One region of the Alteribacillus bidgolensis genome, then DNA from elsewhere that is predicted to be linked to it. Evidence: a T-box and tRNA genes for the amino acid it is inferred to sense, from the RefSeq annotation. Region 1 holds a T-box; the other regions hold tRNA genes.
The links. A T-box is a leader RNA that pairs with one kind of tRNA and senses whether it is charged. The one in region 1 lies ahead of CEF16_RS09645 (valine--tRNA ligase), so its partner is inferred to be a tRNA-Val.
Positions count from the first base shown of each region.

Region 2: it has a tRNA-Val gene. The T-box ahead of CEF16_RS09645 (valine--tRNA ligase) is inferred to sense a tRNA for this amino acid. The anticodon was not compared.
Region 3: it has a tRNA-Val gene. The T-box ahead of CEF16_RS09645 (valine--tRNA ligase) is inferred to sense a tRNA for this amino acid. The anticodon was not compared.

Region 1 is NZ_KZ614149.1:1,905,498-1,909,749, forward strand. Features, by position in the region: gene CEF16_RS09645 (valine--tRNA ligase) at 1-2,502, opposite strand, end outside; T-box leader at 2,658-2,892, opposite strand; gene CEF16_RS09650 (cation diffusion facilitator family transporter) at 3,080-4,054, shown strand; gene CEF16_RS09655 (PRK06851 family protein) at 4,154-4,252, shown strand, end outside.
Region 2 is NZ_KZ614149.1:120,117-124,368, reverse strand. Features, by position in the region: tRNA gene CEF16_RS00720 (tRNA-Leu) at 19-103, opposite strand; tRNA gene CEF16_RS00715 (tRNA-Leu) at 109-198, opposite strand; tRNA gene CEF16_RS00710 (tRNA-Cys) at 218-292, opposite strand; tRNA gene CEF16_RS00705 (tRNA-Gly) at 339-413, opposite strand; tRNA gene CEF16_RS00700 (tRNA-Gln) at 420-494, opposite strand; tRNA gene CEF16_RS00695 (tRNA-His) at 505-580, opposite strand; tRNA gene CEF16_RS00690 (tRNA-Trp) at 591-664, opposite strand; tRNA gene CEF16_RS00685 (tRNA-Tyr) at 670-755, opposite strand; tRNA gene CEF16_RS00680 (tRNA-Thr) at 758-833, opposite strand; tRNA gene CEF16_RS00675 (tRNA-Phe) at 835-910, opposite strand; tRNA gene CEF16_RS00670 (tRNA-Asp) at 931-1,006, opposite strand; tRNA gene CEF16_RS00665 (tRNA-Met) at 1,207-1,283, opposite strand; tRNA gene CEF16_RS00660 (tRNA-Val) at 1,300-1,375, opposite strand; tRNA gene CEF16_RS00655 (tRNA-Glu) at 1,384-1,458, opposite strand; tRNA gene CEF16_RS00650 (tRNA-Ser) at 1,481-1,574, opposite strand; tRNA gene CEF16_RS00645 (tRNA-Asn) at 1,578-1,652, opposite strand; rRNA gene rrf (5S ribosomal RNA) at 1,738-1,854, opposite strand; rRNA gene CEF16_RS00635 (23S ribosomal RNA) at 1,986-4,252, opposite strand, start outside.
Region 3 is NZ_KZ614149.1:3,831,357-3,835,608, reverse strand. Features, by position in the region: tRNA gene CEF16_RS19105 (tRNA-Ile) at 17-93, opposite strand; tRNA gene CEF16_RS19100 (tRNA-Gly) at 168-241, opposite strand; tRNA gene CEF16_RS19095 (tRNA-Pro) at 248-324, opposite strand; tRNA gene CEF16_RS19090 (tRNA-Arg) at 458-534, opposite strand; tRNA gene CEF16_RS19085 (tRNA-Leu) at 542-628, opposite strand; tRNA gene CEF16_RS19080 (tRNA-Leu) at 656-739, opposite strand; tRNA gene CEF16_RS19075 (tRNA-Gln) at 747-821, opposite strand; tRNA gene CEF16_RS19070 (tRNA-Asp) at 851-926, opposite strand; tRNA gene CEF16_RS19065 (tRNA-Val) at 1,154-1,229, opposite strand; tRNA gene CEF16_RS19060 (tRNA-Glu) at 1,235-1,309, opposite strand; tRNA gene CEF16_RS19055 (tRNA-Ser) at 1,320-1,410, opposite strand; tRNA gene CEF16_RS19050 (tRNA-Asn) at 1,414-1,488, opposite strand; gene CEF16_RS19045 (SprT family protein) at 1,679-2,128, opposite strand; gene cmpA (cortex morphogenetic protein CmpA) at 2,245-2,367, shown strand; gene CEF16_RS19035 (Tex family protein) at 2,501-4,252, opposite strand, start outside.

The sequences.
Region 1 (4,252 bases):
TTCCACTTCTTTATCAAGCTTTTCTTGTTCTTTTTGAAGCCGTGCAATTTCTTCATCTAGGTCAATTAAGCCAGCAAGCGGCATATAAAGCGTTGCACCAGTAAGCACTTGTGAAACTGATTTTTCAGGCGCATCAAGATCCGTTTTTACTGTGAGATTTTCTGGGTTACAGAAACGCTCTAGATAATCACGGCCGCGCTCTAGCTGAGCGAGCACACTTTGATGTGCAGCATTTATTTGCAAATCAATCGGTTTGCTTGGCGCTACATTCATTTCGGCGCGTGTATTTCGTACCGAACGGATAACACTTTTTAAAAGTTCCATATCTTTAACAGCATCGTTATCAATATACGCTTCGTTTGCTTTTGGCCAGGCAGCTGTTGTAATTGATTCTCCGCTGTGCGGTAGATGCTGCCAGATTTCTTCAGTAATAAACGGCATAATCGGATGCAGCAAACGCATCGTGTGATCGAGCACGTACGCTAGAACTGAACGTGTTGTCTGTTTTGCATCTTCATCTTCACCATAAAGCGGCAGCTTTGCCATTTCAATATACCAATCACAGACGTCATCCCAGATAAAGTTATACAGAAGCCGTCCCACTTCACCAAATTCGTAGCTGTCCATTAAACGGGTGACATCTTGAATCGTTTCCTGCAGGCGCGTTAAAATCCAGCGGTCTGCAATTGTTTTTTCTCCATCTAGATTGATTTCCTCATAGGTAAGACCATCCATGTTCATAAGGGCAAAACGGGATGCATTCCAAATTTTATTGGCAAAGTTCCAGTTTGCTTCGACTTTTTCCCAGTGGAAACGCAAGTCATTTCCCGGCGTTGTACCTGTTGCGAGGAAAAAGCGCAGTGCATCTGCTCCGTATTTTTCAATAACATCCATCGGATCGACACCATTTCCAAGCGATTTACTCATTTTCCGGCCTTCTGCATCTCGAACAAGTCCGTGAATCAATACATCGTTAAACGGACGCTTTCCTGTAAATTCAAGACCCTGGAAAATCATGCGGGACACCCAGAAAAAGATAATGTCATAGCCGGTTACAAGTACATTTGTCGGATAGAATCTCTGAAAATCAGAAGAATTCGTATCCGGCCATCCCATGGTAGAGAACGGCCATAAAGCTGAGCTGAACCAAGTATCTAATACATCTTCATCCTGCTCCCAGTTTTCTGCGTCATTTGGAGTATCGTGCCCGACATAAATTTCACCTGTTTCTTTATGGTACCAGGCCGGTACACGGTGTCCCCACCAAAGCTGACGGGAAATACACCAGTCACGGATATTTTCAAGCCAGTGCAAATACGTTTTTTCAAAACGATCCGGTACAAAGTTTACTTTTCCTTCTTGCTTTTGCAATGCAATCGCTTGCTCGGCTAATGGTTTCATTTTCACAAACCATTGCGTGGAAAGATAAGGCTCCACGACGGCGCCGCTTCGCTCAGAGTGGCCGACAGAGTGCATATGTTCTTCAATATGAAAGAGAACACCTTCTTCCTGAAGATCTTTTACGAGTTGTTTACGGCATTCAAATCGCTCCATACCTTGATACTTTTCGGCGTTTTCATTCATTTTTCCGCCTTCATCCATCACAAGTACGCGTTCAAGCTCATGGCGATTGCCCATTTCAAAGTCGTTCGGATCATGAGCCGGCGTAATTTTAACTGCTCCAGAACCAAATTCCATGTCGACATAATCATCAGCAATGATCTCTATTTCACGTCCGATGATCGGAAGTACTGCTTTTTTTCCAATGAGATGCTGATAACGTTCATCATCAGGGTGAACCGCAACCGCCGTATCCCCTAACATCGTTTCTGGACGAGTTGTGGCTACTTCAATATGTCCGGAACCGTCTTTTAGCGGATATTTCATATGATAAAAATGGCCTTGTACGTCTTTGTATTCTACTTCAATGTCAGAGAGAGCTGTCTGCGTTGCCGGATCCCAGTTAATGATATATTCACCCCGGTAAATCAAGCCTTTATTGTAAAGGGTGACAAATACTTCTCGCACAGCTTTAGAGAGACCGTCATCCAGGGTGAAACGCTCTCTGGAATAATCGAGAGACAGGCCTAATTTCGCCCATTGCTGACGGATAAAATCAGCATATTCTTCTTTCCATTCCCACGATTTTTCGAGAAACTTTTCACGGCCGAGATCATAGCGGCTCTTACCTTCTTCTTTTAATTTGCCTTCCACCTTTGCCTGTGTTGCAATACCAGCGTGATCCATGCCGGGAAGCCAGAGCATATCATAACCCTGCATCCGCTTTGCTCGGGAAATGATGTCTTGCAGTGTCGTGTCCCATGCATGGCCGAGGTGAAGACGTCCCGTTACGTTTGGGGGCGGGATAACAATCGTATAAGGTTCCTTATCTCCTTTTCCTTCTGCATTAAAAAATTCTCCATCTGTCCAAAACGGATACCATTTGGCTTCGGTATCTTTCGGATCATACTTTGTCGGCATCGCTGTTTCTTGATTTGCCATCGTACACTCTCCTTTTTATATGTTTTTTTGCGGTGATATTTATTCAGCAAGAAATTAGGGATTTTCTTAGGTTTCAGCACTCTTCTCTTCTGATCCAGTACTTCTTCAGATATGGCCAAAGCTTTTTTTTAAATACAAAAAACCTCTCTTCATCTTTAAAGGACGAAGAGAGGATCGCGGTACCACCTTTATTCACGCAGAAATAACACAAAACATACGTTTCTTGCATGCACTTAACTGGATAACGGATCTTCCGTCTTCCCCTACTTCATTCAAGGAAGCTGCTCGAGGGCGACCTTCCTTTCATTTAACCTGAAAAATCTCGCAGCCATGGATTTTTCTCTCTGGACAGGCGGAAATGAAAGTACTCCTCCCTGTTTTCGCTTTTTTTGATATATATAGTCATATTTTATACATCTATCTTTTTTTCGTCAAGGCGGTCCCTCAGCACCCATTATATCCTGAAACTTTCGAGTTAATCTGAAATTGAATTATTTTAATCTGTCGGTCATTGAGCATGGCATCTGATTTTTTGCTCATATTAAAAAGTACTATTATCAATTTGAGGTGAAACTTTATGGCAATTGTTGATTTTTTAAAACGTGGTAATAAATCATCGGGTATTGCAGCCCTAGGAAATACTGGTTTAACAATTACAAAAGGTATTGCTGCTGCGATAAGCGGCAGCGGGGCCATGTTTGCTACGACCATGCATTCGTTAGCAGATGCGACAAACCAGGGATTTGTTTTTTTTGGAAGCGCACTTGCTGAAAAAGAGCCAACGAAACGGTTTCCAGCGGGCTTTGGACGTGTTGTTAACCTATTTGTCTTGGTAGCAGTGATTATCGTTTCTATTATGGCGTATGAAACTATTTTAAAGGGATGGGAAATAATCCAGCAACCTAAAGCTTCTTCTAATTTTTGGATGAACGTCATTGTCTTATCTATAGCTGTTATTATTGATGGTTTGGTTTTGATTAAAGCAATGAAAGAAGTAGTAAGAGAATCACACTCCAGCGCAGAAGGACTTCAAATTGCTCCTGAAGCTTTTAAAAATATACAATATGCAGCTCCTCCGACACGACTTGTATTTTATGAAGACATTATTGCTACTTTTGGTGCTATTTTGGCATTGATCTTTGTGGTGTTAGCTAATTATACAGGATTATATTTCTTAGACGGTGTTGGAACGATGCTGATTGGGCTGCTTCTAATTGTTATTGCTTTAAAACTCGGCTATGATAACACTATCGGTTTAATCGGTGTTGCAGCGCCTAAAAAGGTAACGGACCGAATTGCCGATATCATCTTAAATGATAATGATGTAGAAGATATTAAAGCAATGAGAATCCTTCAAGAAGGAAGACAATACCATGTAGAAAGTTATATTGAATTAACAAAAGGACTTAGTCTTGATGAAGCCGATGATATAAAATTACGTGTTCGTGAATCGATTCTCGAGGATCCTGATATTGATGATGTGACATTAGGGGTAATCGAAACGGACGAGCAGCAGAACTGGACAATAGATGATGAACCTCAAACAGAATGACTCATACTGGCCCAGTAATTTAGTTACTCACCTATAAGCACCGTTTGCATATTTTACAGTAAAGGTAAGAAACGGAAACTGCTTTAGGGAGTGTTTGTAATGGAAAGAGATAAGCACTATTTTGCCGGGGACCACACAGCTAAAGGTTTTTATCCATTGTATTCTACGAATTTTCAAGAATTGGACCTCATTTTGAAT
Region 2 (4,252 bases), 1.8 Mb from region 1:
TGCTGTTAGAGTTAAACTTGGTAGCGGTGGTCGGGGTCGAACCGACACTCCAAAAGGAACACGATTTTGAGTCGTGCGCGTCTGCCAATTCCGCCACACCGCCAAAAATGGTGCCGAGGGCCGGACTCGAACCGGCACGGTTGTACACCAACCGCAGGATTTTAAGTCCTGTGTGTCTGCCAATTCCACCACCCCGGCAGTTAACTATTTAAATGTGTGGAGGCGGCACCCGGATTCGAACCGGGGAATAAGGGTTTTGCAGACCCGTGCCTTACCACTTGGCTATGCCGCCATGTGCATATTATACCATATGAAGAACATGCACATTAAGTGATAATTGGAGCGGAAGACGGGATTCGAACCCGCGACCCCCACCTTGGCAAGGTGGTGTTCTACCACTGAACTACTTCCGCACTCTTTGGCTGGGCTAGCTGGATTCGAACCAGCGCATCACGGAATCAAAATCCGTTGCCTTACCGCTTGGCTATAGCCCATTATTGTAGATGGGGCGATTGGTGGGGATTGAACCCACGAGTGCCGGAGCCACAATCCGGTGCGTTAACCACTTCGCCACAACCGCCATTTTTTAATGGCAGGGGTAGTAGGAATCGAACCCACATTGGCGGTTTTGGAGACCGCTGTTCTACCATTGAACTATACCCCTAAAAATGGTGGAGGGGGACGGATTCGAACCGCCGAACCCAGAGGGAGCAGATTTACAGTCTGCCGCGTTTGGCCAACTTCGCTACCCCTCCAATGGTGCCGGCCAGAGGACTTGAACCCCCAACCTACTGATTACAAGTCAGTTGCTCTACCAATTGAGCTAGACCGGCATGGTGGCTCGAGACGGAATCGAACCGCCGACACGAGGATTTTCAGTCCACTGCTCTACCGACTGAGCTATCGAGCCAATAAATTTTGTGTGTTATATGGCGGGCCTGACGGGAATCGAACCCGCGATCTCCTGCGTGACAGGCAGGCATGTTAACCGCTACACCACAGGCCCATTTTTGAATAATAATCTGCGAATCTCTTCGTCAGCTGCTGTCGTTCAGTCAGTTACGTACTTTTGTACGCTCCTTCCTTCTCTCCTTTGCTTCCTCGACCTTCTTGATTATTATTCAAAAAGATGATTAGATCAAAGGTGAATCTCTTTGTCAGCTGTTCTCATTATATTAGGACATAGTTATTGCTGTTAGATTAAATTGGTTGCGGGGGAAGGATTTGAACCTTCGACCTCCGGGTTATGAGCCCGACGAGCTACCAGACTGCTCTACCCCGCGATATTCCGATTTTAAGTGGTGGAGGATGACAGGATCGAACTGCCGACCCCCTGCTTGTAAGGCAGGTGCTCTCCCAGCTGAGCTAATCCTCCGATGTATATGGTGACCCGTAGGGGATTCGAACCCCTGTTACCGCCGTGAAAGGGCGGTGTCTTAACCACTTGACCAACGGGCCTTTCTTCATTATGTATATGTTATGGCGGAGAGCGAGGGATTCGAACCCTCGAGACGGTTCTACACCGCCTACACGATTTCCAATCGTGCTCCTTCGGCCAACTCGGACAGCTCTCCGGGTGGCTCCACAGGCAGGATTCGAACCTGCGACCGATCGGTTAACAGCCGATAGCTCTACCACTGAGCTACTGTGGAATGTTTTAATGATTTATTCACTCACATTAAATAAATATACCATGATTTCAGTTGAATGTCTAGTATTTTTTATTTTAAAATTTCTGCCTGGCAGCGTCCTACTTTCACAAAGGGTTGCCCCTTCATTATCATCGGCGCTGAAGAGCTTAACTTCCGTGTTCGGCATGGGAACGGGTGGAACCTCTTCGCTATCGCCACCAGACTTTGGATGGAATCGTTTGATCATCGTCATAGGAGACAACATCTCAACGATCCTTTTCTTGATAGGGAATTGCTCCCTCAAAACTGCACAACGAAATACATGAGCCGCTCTACGAGGCGCTTACCTTTGTTTTGGATAAGCCCTCGACCGATTAGTATCTGTCAGCTCCACGTGTCACCACGCTTCCACCTCAGACCTATCAACCTTGTCATCTGCAAGGGGTCTTACTAGCTTGGCGCTATGGGAAATCTCATCTTGAGGGGGGCTTCATGCTTAGATGCTTTCAGCACTTATCCCGTCCACACGTAGCTACCCAGCCATGCTCCTGGCGGAACAACTGGTACACCAGCGGTGTGTCCATCCCGGTCCTCTCGTACTAAGGACAGCTCCTCTCAAATTTCCTGCGCCCGCGACGGATAGGGACCGAACTGTCTCACGACGTTCTGAACCCAGCTCGCGTGCCGCTTTAATGGGCGAACAGCCCAACCCTTGGGACCTACTTCAGCCCCAGGATGCGACGAGCCGACATCGAGGTGCCAAACCTCCCCGTCGATGTGGACTCTTGGGGGAGATAAGCCTGTTATCCCCAGGGTAGCTTTTATCCGTTGAGCGACGGCCCTTCCATACGGTACCGCCGGATCACTAAGCCCGACTTTCGTCCCTGCTCGACTTGTAGGTCTCGCAGTCAAGCTCCCTTTTGCCTTTGCACTCTGCGAATGATTTCCAACCATTCTGAGGGAACCTTTGGGCGCCTCCGTTACTGTTTGGGAGGCGACCGCCCCAGTCAAACTGCCTACCTGACACTGTCCCTGGACCGGGTTACGGTCCGAGGTTAGAATTTCCGTACAGCGAGGGTAGTATCCCACCGACGCCTTCACCGAACCTGGCGGTCCGGTTTCCAAGGCTCCTACCTATCCTGTACAAGCTGTACCAAAATCCAATATCAAGCTGCAGTAAAGCTCCATGGGGTCTTTCCGTCCTGTCGCGGGTAACCTGCATCTTCACAGGTATTATAATTTCACCGGGTCTCTCGTTGAGACAGTGCCCAAGTCGTTGCACCTTTCGTGCGGGTCGGAACTTACCCGACAAGGAATTTCGCTACCTTAGGACCGTTATAGTTACGGCCGCCGTTTACTGGGGCTTCAATTCGGAGCTTCTCCCAAAAGGGATAACCCCTCCTCTTAACCTTCCAGCACCGGGCAGGTGTCAGCCCCTATACTTCGCCTTGCGGCTTCGCAGAGACCTGTGTTTTTGATAAACAGTCGCTTGGGCCTATTCACTGCGGCTCTCCAAGGCTATTCACCCTAGAGAGCACCCCTTCTCCCGAAGTTACGGGGTCATTTTGCCGAGTTCCTTAACGAGAGTTCTCCCGAGCGTCTTAGAATTCTCATCCCACCTACCTGTGTCGGTTTGCGGTACGGGCACCTCTTCCCTTGCTAGAGGCTTTTCTTGGCAGTGTAGGATCAGGAACTTCGGTACTATTATTTCCCTCGCCATCACCGCTTCGCCTAATGATGAACGGATTTGCCTGTTCATCGGCCTTACGGTTTGGACGCGCTATTCCAGCAGCGCGCTTACCCTACCTTCCTGCGTCCCCCCGTCACTCAAACGGGAAGGAGGTGGTACAGGAATTTCAACCTGTTTTCCATCGCCTACGCCTTTCGGCCTCGGCTTAGGGCCCGACTAACCCTGAGCGGACGAACCTTCCTCAGGAAACCTTGGGTTTTCGACGGAAGGGATTCTCACCCTTCTTTTCGTTACTCATACCGGCATTCTCACTTCAAAGCGCTCCACCGGTCCTCACGATCCGGCTTCTCCGCCCTTTGAACGCTCCCCTACCACGCACACCCGATGGTGTGCATCCACAGCTTCGGTGATACGTTTAGCCCCGGTACATTTTCGGCGCAGAGTCACTCGACTAGTGAGCTATTACGCACTCTTTCAATGATGGCTGCTTCTAAGCCAACATCCTAGTTGTCTAAGCAACTCCACATCCTTTTCCACTTAACGTATACTTAGGGACCTTAGCTGGTGGTCTGGGCTGTTTCCCTCTCGACTACGGATCTTAGCACTCGCAGTCTGACTCCCGGATAACAAGTCGCTGGCATTCGGAGTTTGACTGAATTCGGTAATCCTGTAGGGACCCCTAGTCCAATCAGTGCTCTACCTCCAGGACTCTTTTATCCGAGGCTAGCCCTAAAGCTATTTCGGGGAGAACCAGCTATCTCCGAGTTCGATTGGCATTTCACCACTACCCACACCTCATCCCCGCAATTTTCAACTTGCGTGGGTTCGGGCCTCCAGCAGGTGTTACCCTGCCTTCACCCTGGACATGGGTAGATCACACGGTTTCGGGTCTGCGACCGCATACTGTACGCCCTGTTCAGACTCGCTTTCG
Region 3 (4,252 bases), 1.9 Mb from region 1:
TTTTATCACTTTTTTGTGGTGGGCCTGAGTGGACTTGAACCACCGACCTCACGCTTATCAGGCGTGCGCTCTGACCAACTGAGCTACAGGCCCAAATTATTTCTTTTTTTGCATTGAAGCATAAAAAAAGAACTATTGCTCCATATTTAATTATAGAAGAAATAAAATGGAGCGGGTGATGGGAATCGAACCCACGACATCAGCTTGGAAGGCTGAGGTTTTACCACTAAACTACACCCGCGTGTAATGGTCGGGAAGACAGGATTCGAACCTGCGACCCCTTGGTCCCAAACCAAGTGCTCTGCCAAGCTGAGCTACTTCCCGTTTACTTAATAAAGACTAGATACTATATTCATTAATTCTTGTGTCAATAATTTCGAAGGAACTAATTATCTATTATACTACTTAAAATTCTGTTATGCAATAATGAATTTCATTGTTATTAAATATTTTTAAATGGCGCGCCCGAGAGGAGTCGAACCCCTAACCTTCTGATCCGTAGTCAGACGCTCTATCCAATTGAGCTACGGGCGCATATTTATGGTGCGGTCGAGAGGACTTGAACCTCCACGGGATTAACTCCCACTAGGCCCTCAACCTAGCGCGTCTGCCATTCCGCCACGACCGCGCAGACCAATTGTTTTTCAAAATAAAATGGTGCGGGTGGAGGGACTTGAACCCCCACGTCAGAGACACTAGATCCTAAGTCTAGCGCGTCTGCCAATTCCGCCACACCCGCGTGTTGATGGCTGGGCCAGCTGGATTCGAACCAGCGCATCACGGAATCAAAATCCGATGCCTTACCGCTTGGCTATGGCCCATCAATATTTGTTATTATTTTATTATAAAGTGGCGGGCCTGACGGGAATCGAACCCGCGATCTCCTGCGTGACAGGCAGGCATGTTAACCGCTACACCACAGGCCCATTTTTTGAATAATAATCTGCGAATCTCTTCGTCAGCTGCTGTCGTTCTGTCAGTCACGTACTTTTGTACGCTCCTTCCTTCTCTCCCTTGCTTCCTCGACCTTCTTGGTTATTATTCAAAAAGGTGATTGGATCAAGGGGCGACTCTTTGTTAGGATATCTTTTTTGATTACATTACTTTACTTCATTCATGTCAAATCCGCTAGAATCATTGTTATCAATGGAAGTGGTGGAGGGTGACGGGATCGAACCGCCGACCCCCTGCTTGTAAGGCAGATGCTCTCCCAGCTGAGCTAACCCTCCGAAATTGGTGACCCGTAGGGGATTCGAACCCCTGTTACCGCCGTGAAAGGGCGGTGTCTTAACCACTTGACCAACGGGCCGAAATATTCATGGCGGAGAAGGAGGGATTTGAACCCTCGCGCCGCTCGCACGACCTACTCCCTTAGCAGGGGAGCCCCTTCAGCCACTTGGGTACTTCTCCTAATGGCTCCACAGGCAGGATTCGAACCTGCGACCGATCGGTTAACAGCCGATAGCTCTACCACTGAGCTACTGTGGAATATTTTTTATTAAGTTTGTGTTTTTTATCTCGCTGTTTTTCAGCGACAATGTATATTGTAACGAATCATTTACACCGTGTCAATAAGTTTTTTCTTTTTTTTAACGCGAGTGTTCCGTGGTTTAAGATCTGTCGTCTCAAGCGACTTTTATAATGTAACACAGGCAGCAAAAAATGGTCAAGCGGATTCTTATATTTTTTTTATTTCCCCCTTACATTTTCCACACAAGTACTTAGATGTATCCATTTTTCGGTATCTTCTATACTGCGCACTACAAGCCATACACTGATAAAAGTGGACTTTTTTGTTTCTATTTTTCGTTCCTGGTATTCCCTGACAATGTCTTGACCCGCCGACTTTCTTTAACAAACGTTTAAAGTCTTGATCCCGGTGCTTATACCCTTTTCCTTCAATATGTAAATGGTAATGGCAAAGTTCATGTTTAATTATTGAAATCAATTCTTCTTTTCCAAACCATTCGTAATGTTTAGGATTGATCTCAATATTATGGGAAGTTAATAAATAACGCCCTCCTGTTGTTCGTAAGCGTTTATTAAACAATGCTTTATGCTTAAAAGGCTTCCCGAAAAACGTTTGAGAAATTTCTTTTGTGATCTGGTTCAATTCCTTGTCCTGCATTTCTAAAACTTGCCCCTTTTTTGTAAACTCTGACAAACTGTAAGGCATATACTAATGTTACCAAACGATAAATTTTTTCGCTTGAATTTTATAAACCATACAGGAGGTCATGCGGAATGCCTGGCTGGTTCATGCGGCAGCTCGAAAAAGCATTTCTTGAAAAAAACCGTCAGGAGATCCGGGTACTCAACCAATGCTGGTTCGATTACCAATTAAAACAAAAAAAAGCTGGCCGTTAATATTTCCCGGCCAGTTTTTTTATCAACATGTATGTAACGATATACCATCAAAAGAATGAGAATACATTAATTTTCAATAAAGACTAAGGCTTGCCGCCATTTAGACTTGGCGGCAAGCCAATTTTTTATTAAATTACGTTGTTTGTTTTTCCGGCTGAATCATCGTTAAATCAATTCTTCCCTTTTTCACATCAACATCATCTACCCATACATTTACTACATCACCAACAGCAACTTCTTCCATTGGATGTTTGATAAAACGTGAAGCCATCTTAGAAATATGCACAAGTCCGTCTTGTTTAACACCTATGTCAATAAATGCTCCAAAATCAACAACATTTCTAACCGTTCCTTGAAGTTCCATTCCCTTTTCCAAGTCGTCCATTTTCATAATTCCCTTTTTTAGAACCGGAAGCGGTAATTTGTCTCTTGGATCTCTATTCGGCCGTTTTAAATCTTCCACAATGTCTCGGAGAGTCGGCACCCCTACGTTTAGTTTTTCAGCAGTACCTTCTATATTTATTTTCTCTAACTTTTCTGTAATGGATGGATCACCAGCTTCATTTGCTTCGGCACCGATTATGTCTAAAAGCTTCAGTGCTGCATCATAACTTTCTGGATGAATTGCTGTTCGATCTAACGGTTCTTTGCCGTCAGGAATCCGTAAAAATCCAGCTGCCTGCTCATACGTTTTTGCTCCTAGTCGCGGAACTTTTTGAAGTTCTTTACGTGAATAAAACATCCCCTGTTCGTCTCTTGCTTTTATGATGTTATTTGCTACTGCTTTTGATAATCCAGCTACATACTGCAACAAGCTTGACGATGCACTGTTTACATTGACCCCCACTTGGTTCACTGCTGTTTCTACTACAAATCTTAATGAATCATTTAGTTTCGATTGAGATACATCGTGTTGATACTGCCCTACCCCCACCGACTTTGGATCAATTTTCACCAACTCAGCTAATGGATCTTGAAGACGCCTTGCAATAGAAACGGCACTTCTTTCTTCTACCTCTAAATCGGGAAATTCTTCACGTCCTAAAGTCGATGCAGAATATACACTGGCTCCCGCTTCACTTATAATAAGATATGAGACGTCTTCTGTAAGCTCAGGAATAACTTCGGCGATAAATTCTTCCGTTTCTCTAGACGCTGTTCCATTTCCTATGACAATTATTTCAATCGAGTATTTTTCCAGCAGCTTTTTTATTAAAGCTTTTGATTTTTCTACCTCTTTTTTGGGAGGTACTGGATACATCACATCTGTATAAAGCAATTTTCCTGTTTCATTAATAACAGCAAGCTTACAGCCTGTACGGTAAGCCGGGTCCACTCCAAGAACGACTTTCCCCTTAACAGGAGGCTGCAGCAGCAGATTCCTAAGATTTTCGGAAAAAATATGAATAGCCTGTTCCTCCGCTTTTTCTGTCAATTCCTTACGAAGTTCCCTTTCGATAGCTGGAGCAACCAATCGTTTATATGCGTCTTCGTATGCTTTTTCTAAGTAAGATACTGATGGAGAACCAAACCGTTTAATAACATGCTTTTCAAGGAAGGAATGTATTGGATCCTCTTTTGTTTGGATTGAAATTTTTAGTATACCTTCTTTTTCTCCGCGATTCATCGCAAGAACTCGGTGAGAAGGAATGTTTTTAAGCGGTTCTTCAAATTCATAATACATTTCGTAAATATCTTGAGCATCTACTTGATTTTTCTTCTTTGCAGATATGATATAACCGTTTTGAAATGTCATTGTTCTAATTTTTTTTCTAACATCCGGGTCGTCTGCTATCCATTCAGCAATAATATCCATTGCACCTTGTAAGGCCTGATCCCTCGTTTCAACCTCTTTTTCCTCTGACACATAGCTGTTTGCTTCCGC